Alkalilimnicola ehrlichii MLHE-1: one gene and its partner. Each later gene encodes a partner of the first gene's protein in a complex. Links are inferred from orthologs where the notes say so. Each region holds a gene or a part of one and is shown in the gene's direction. Other genes may lie near its edges. The genes, in order: groL and metK.

The links.
Region 2: the proteins of groL (region 1) and metK are in contact, whole or in part, in a cryo-EM structure (PDB 8P4O), measured with the Escherichia coli proteins. The link is inferred for Alkalilimnicola ehrlichii MLHE-1 from one-to-one orthologs.

The regions. Positions count from the first base shown.
Region 1 is NC_008340.1:22,026-25,237, reverse strand. Bases 203-3,094 are described here. They hold groL (chaperonin GroEL), read left to right. Parts: upstream 203-763; coding sequence 764-2,425; downstream 2,426-3,094. Other genes in these bases: MLG_RS00100 (alpha/beta hydrolase family protein), read left to right, coding at 2,553-3,094; groES (co-chaperone GroES), read left to right, coding at 434-721; cutA (divalent-cation tolerance protein CutA), read right to left, coding at 203-214. Outside these bases: more of cutA, read right to left, coding at 1-202; more of MLG_RS00100, read left to right, coding at 3,095-3,212.
Region 2 is NC_008340.1:2,563,103-2,566,227, forward strand. What follows is about bases 207-3,011. They hold metK (methionine adenosyltransferase), read left to right. Parts: upstream 207-932; coding sequence 933-2,090; downstream 2,091-3,011. Other genes in these bases: tkt (transketolase), read right to left, coding at 207-738; ahcY (adenosylhomocysteinase), read left to right, coding at 2,208-3,011. Also shown: more of tkt, read right to left, coding at 1-206; more of ahcY, read left to right, coding at 3,012-3,125. UniProt on the Escherichia coli protein: Catalyzes the formation of S-adenosylmethionine (AdoMet) from methionine and ATP.

The DNA.
Region 1 (3,212 bases):
GCTCCAGCGCCGGGTAGGCGGCCGCCGAGGTCTTGATCAGCAGTAGCACCTCGGGCTCGGCCTGGGCCTCACCCTCCCAAAAGAACACGGAAGTCAGTCCGGGCACGATATTGACGCAGGCGGCCAAGCGCCTCTCCACCAGCGCGCCGGCCAGTTCCCGCGCCACGGCGTCATCGGGGCAGGTGCAGTAAACCAGGTACTGCTCGGCGGGCATATCGCCACCTCCGGGGCTCTATGGTGTCCGAATTGCGAGACTGGCCTTGAATTCTACCACCGCCGACCCCATTCAGAGGACAGCGCCGCGACAGCGGCTCTTGACTCGAGGGGGGCGGTCACTATCATTAGCACTCACAACTTGAGAGTGCTAACCCTGCCCTCTCTCCAAAACCGCCAAACACGAACGACAGCAAACGCATAAGGGAGTAACAGCCCCATGAACATTCGTCCCCTGCACGATCGCGTGGTCATCAAGCGCATGGAAGAGGAGCGCACCTCCCCCGGTGGCATCGTCATCCCCGATTCCGCCGCCGAGAAGCCCATCAAGGGCGAGGTGGTGGCCGTGGGTAACGGCAAGCTGCTGGACAACGGCGAGACCCGCCCGCTGGACCTGAAGGTGGGCGACAAGGTGCTGTTCGGCAAGTTCGCCGGCACCGAGGTCAAGGTCGATGGCGAGGAGCTGCTCGTCATGCGCGAAGACGACGTCATGGCCATCGTCGAGTAAACCGCTTTCCGCCGAATTCCGTTTTAGAGAGGACAACACACAATGGCAGCTAAAGAGATCCGTTTCTCCGACGACGCCCGCCAGCGCATGATGAAGGGCGTGAACACCCTGGCCAACGCGGTCAAGGCCACCCTGGGCCCGCGCGGCCGCAACGCCGTGCTGGACAAGTCCTTCGGCGCCCCCACCGTCACCAAGGACGGCGTCTCCGTGGCCAAGGAGATCGAGCTGGAGGACAAGTTCGAGAACATGGGCGCGCAGATGCTCAAAGAGGTCTCCAGCCAGACCTCCGACATCGCCGGTGACGGCACCACCACGGCCACCGTGCTGGCCCAGGCCATCCTGCGCGAAGGCATGAAGGCCGTGGCCGCCGGCATGAACCCCATGGACCTCAAGCGCGGCATCGACAAGGGCGTCTCCGCGGCCACCAAGTACCTGGCCGACGAACTCTCCAAGCCCTGCGAGACCGACACGTCCATCGCCCAGGTGGGCTCCATCTCCGCCAACTCCGACGAGTCCGTGGGTCGCATCATCGCCGACGCCATGCAGAAGGTGGGCAAGGAAGGCGTCATCACCGTGGAAGAGGGCTCCGGCCTGGAGAACGAGCTGGACGTGGTTGAGGGCATGCAGTTCGACCGCGGCTACCTCAGCCCCTACTTCATCAACAACCAGCAGTCCATGAAGGCCGAGCTGGAAGACGCCTTCATCCTGCTGCACGACAAGAAGATCTCCAACATCCGCGACCTGCTGCCGCTGCTGGAGAATGTCGCCAAGGCCAACAAGCCGCTGCTGATCATCTCCGAGGACATCGAGGGCGAGGCCCTGGCCACCCTGGTGGTCAACAGCATCCGTGGCATCGTCAAGGTGGCTGCGGTCAAGGCCCCCGGCTTCGGTGACCGCCGCAAGGCCATGCTGCAGGACATCGCCGTGCTCACCGGCGGCACCGTGATCTCCGAGGAAGTGGGTCTGTCCCTGGAGAAGGCCACCCTGGACGACCTGGGCCAGGCCAAGAAGGTGGACGTCTCCAAGGAAGAGACCACCATCGTCGGCGGCGCCGGCCGTCACGACGACATCATGGCCCGCGTCGAGCAGATCCGTGCCCAGATCGAGGAGAGCACCTCCGAGTACGACAAGGAGAAGCTGCAGGAGCGCGTGGCCAAGCTGGCTGGCGGCGTGGCCGTCATCAAGGTGGGCGCCACCTCCGAGATCGAGATGAAGGAGAAGAAGGCCCGCGTGGAGGACGCCCTGCACGCCACCCGCGCCGCGGTGGAAGAGGGCATCGTCCCCGGTGGTGGCACCGCGCTGCTGCGCGCCCAGGCCTCCCTCGACGGCTTGGAGTATGCCAACCACGACCAGGAGGTGGGCATCAACATCGTCCGCCGCGCCATGGAAGAGCCCCTGCGCCAGATCGTCTACAACGCCGGTGGTGATGGCGCCGTGGTGGTCAACGAAGTGCGCAACGGCGAGGGCAACTACGGCTACAACGCCCAGAGCGGTGAGTACGGTGACTTGGTCGAGATGGGCATTCTCGATCCCACCAAGGTGACCCGCACCGCGCTGCAGAACGCCGCCTCCGTGGCCGCGCTGATGATCACCACCGAGGTGATGGTCGCCGACCTGCCCAAGGACGACGACGCCGGTGCCGGCGGCGGCATGGGCGACATGGGTGGTATGGGCGGCATGGGGGGCATGGGCGGCATGATGTAAGCCGTCCGGCCCACCGGCCGACCCAAACCGAACCCGCCGACGGTCCTGCCGCCGGCGGGTTTTTTGTGTCCGGAACCCGGGCCCGCCCGGGAGCCTGGTCGGGCGATTTATGCCATCATTGCGAGCTATGAATGCCCTGCACCCCACACTGTTTCTGGTGCTTGCCCTGACGGCAGTCATTGCGCTCCCCGGCTGCGGTGCCATGCAACGCCATTACGAGGCGGGGCTGATCCTGGCCGATATCCGCGCCGGCGAGGCCGACAGCCGCTGGAAACGCACCCGACCGGCCCCGGAACGAGAGACCGTCGAGTACACCGGCCCCACCGGGGTGCCACGGGTGGCCGACCTCTATACCCCGGGCGACGAGGTCCGCTCCAACCTGGTGCTGGTCCACGGCTTCACCGAGGCGGGCCGGCGGGACCCGCGCCTGGTGCAGTTCGCCAAGACGCTGAGCCGGGCCGGTTTTCGCGTCCTCGCCCCAGAGGTGGAGACCCTCACCCGCATGGACGTCTCGCCGGAGAACATCCGCGATGTGGTGGATGCCGCCCACTGGCTGGACGCGCGGGACGACGGCGAGGGGGTGGGCGTGGCCGCGATGAGCTTCTCCGTCGCCACCGCCGTGCTGGCGGCGCTGGAGGAGGACGGCCGGCCACACATCGGCTGGATCGTCGGGGTGGGCGGCTACTACGATCTGGTGGAGACCCTGACCTACGTCACCACCGGCTATTTCACCGAGGACGGCGAGCGGCGCTACCAGATCCCCCGGGTGGAGGGCCGCTGGGTGGTC
Region 2 (3,125 bases), 2.5 Mb from region 1 along the record:
CACCGTCTTGCAGCAGATCAGGCTCGGCCGGTCGGTCACCGCACGCGCCTCATCAATGGCGCGCTTGATCGCCTCCGAATCGTGCCCGTCCACCTCGCGCACCACATGCCAGCCGTAAGCCTCAAACCGGCCCGGCGTATCGTCGGTGAACCAGCCCTCCACCTTGCCGTCAATGGAGATGCCGTTGTCGTCGTAAAAACCGATCAGCTTGCCCAGCTTCCATGTGCCGGCCAGCGAGCAGGCCTCGTGACTCACCCCCTCCATCAGACAGCCATCGCCCAGGAAGCAGTAGGTCCAGTGATCCACCAGCTCGTGGCCCGGGCGGTTGAACTGCGCGGCCAGGGTGCGCTCGGCCAGCGCCAGCCCCACCGCGTTGGCCAGCCCCTGGCCCAGCGGCCCGGTGGTGGTCTCCACCCCCGCGGTGTAGCCGTACTCCGGGTGACCGGGGGTCCTGGAGTGCAGTTGGCGGAAGGCCTTCAGATCGTCAATGCCCAGCTCATAGCCCGACAGGTGCAGCAGGCTGTAAAGCAGCATCGAGCCGTGACCGTTGGAGAGCACAAACCGGTCCCGGTCCCACCAGTGGGGGTTGGCCGGGTTGTGGCGCAGATAGTCGTTCCACAGCACTTCGGCAATATCCGCCATGCCCATGGGCGCGCCCGGGTGACCGGAATGGGCGCGCTGCACCGCGTCCATGGACAGGGCTCGGATGGCATTGGCCAGATCTCGGCGTGTGGGCATTACGGTTCCCCCGGGGTTGCATATAGATCAAGGGCGCTTATTGTCCTGTAGAGCCGGGTCGCCGGCAAGTTGGCGGGCCTCGCACTCACCGGGTGAGACCGCTACAATCGGCAGTTCGTCGAAAACGGCACCGCAAACACCCGTCGCGGCCACGCAACCGGGCGCGAGACAACCACAACACAGAGGAGCTTGGGGTGAGCGAATACCTGTTCACGTCAGAGTCGGTTTCCGAGGGCCATCCGGACAAGATGGCGGACCAGATCTCCGACGCCGTGCTCGATGCCATCCTCGCCGAAGACCCCAGGGGCCGGATCGCCTGCGAGACGATGATCAAGACCGGAATCATCATCCTGGGCGGCGAGGTGACCACCTCGGCCAACATCGACTACGAGGCCGTGGCCCGGGAGACGGTCAAGCGCATCGGCTACAAACACCACGAGATGGGCTTCGATGGCGAGACCTGCGGGGTCATCAACATCCTCGGCAAGCAGTCGGTGGACATCGCCCAGGGGGTCGACCGCGACCATCCGGAGGAACAGGGTGCCGGCGACCAGGGGCTGATGTTCGGCTACGCCAGCAACGAGACCGATGTGCTGATGCCCGCCCCGATCACCTACGCCCACCGGCTGGTACAGCGCCAAGCGGAGGTGCGCTGTAACGGCCAGCTGCCCTGGCTGCGTCCGGATGCCAAGAGCCAGGTCACCCTGCGCTACGTGGACGGCCGCCCGGTGGCGGTGGACACGGTGGTGCTCTCCACCCAGCACGCCCCCGACCTCACCCAAGCCCAGGTGCACGAGGCGGTGATCGAGGAGATCATCAAGCCGGTATTGCCCGAGCAGTGGATCACCGGCGAGACCCGCTACCTGGTGAACCCCACCGGTCGCTTCGTGATCGGTGGCCCGGTGGGCGACTGCGGCCTGACCGGACGCAAGATCATTGTCGACACCTACGGCGGCATGGCCCGCCACGGCGGCGGCTGCTTCTCGGGCAAGGACCCGTCCAAGGTGGACCGCTCCGCCGCCTACGCCTGCCGCTACGTGGCCAAGAACATCGTCGCCGCAGGGCTCGCCGAGCGCTGTGAGATCCAGGTCTCCTACGCCATCGGCGTGGCCGAACCCACCTCCATCAGCGTGGAGACCTTCGGCACCGGCCGCGTGGACAGCGAGAAGCTGACCCGCATCGTGCGCGAGCACTTCGACCTGCGCCCCTACGGCATCCTGAAGATGCTCGACCTGATCCGCCCGATCTACACCGCCACGGCCGCCTACGGCCACTTTGGCCGCGAGGACGAGGGCTTCCCCTGGGAGCGCATCGACCGCGCCGAGGAGATCCGCGACGCGGCCGGCCTGTAGCGGGCAGAGCACCCGGCGCCGCCCCGAGGAGCGCTGCAACAGGGCCGCCGGCCCTGCCAGGCTCGGGGATGGCGCCCCATCGTTCCAACGGCGCTCAGCGAAATCGGAGTCTGCACCATGAATGCTGTCGTGGATACCAACGCCAACGACTACATCGTGCGCGACATCGGCCTCGCTGACTGGGGCCGTAAGGAAATCGCCATCGCCGAGACAGAGATGCCCGGCCTGATGGCGGTGCGCGAGGAATACCGCAACGAGCAGCCGCTCAAGGGCGCCCGCATCGCCGGGAGCCTGCACATGACCATCCAGACCGCCGTGCTCATTGAGGCGCTGATCGAGCTGGGGGCCGAGGTGCGCTGGGCGTCCTGCAACATCTACTCCACCCAGGATCACGCCGCCGCGGCCATCGCCGCCCAGGGCATCCCGGTGTTCGCCTACAAGGGCGAGACCCTGGATGAGTACTGGGACTACTGCCACCGGATCTTCGAGTTCGAGGGCGAGCCGGCCAACATGATCCTCGACGACGGCGGCGATGCCACCCTGCTGCTCAACCTGGGCGCCAAAGCCGAGCAGGACGCCTCTGTGCTGGACAACCCGGGCAGCGACGAGGAAAAGGCCCTGTTCGTCGCCATCCGCAACCGCCTGGAGAGCCAGCCTGGTTGGTACAGCGAGCGGCTGGCCGCCATCCAGGGGGTCACCGAGGAGACCACCACCGGCGTCAACCGCCTGGTGCGCATGGCCAACGAGGGCACCCTGCCCTTCCCCGCCATCAACGTGAACGACTCGGTCACCAAGTCCAAGTTCGACAACCTCTACGGCTGCCGCGAATCGCTGCTGGACGGCATCAAGCGGGCCACCGACGTGATGATCGCCGGCAAGATCTGCGTGGTGGCGGGCTACGGCGACGTGGGCAAGGGCTGCGCCCAGAGCCTCCGCGGCCAGGGCGCCACCGTCTGGATCACCGAGATCGACCCCATCTGTGCCCTGCAGGCGGCCATGGAGGGCTACCGGGTGGTCACCATGGACGAGGCCGCT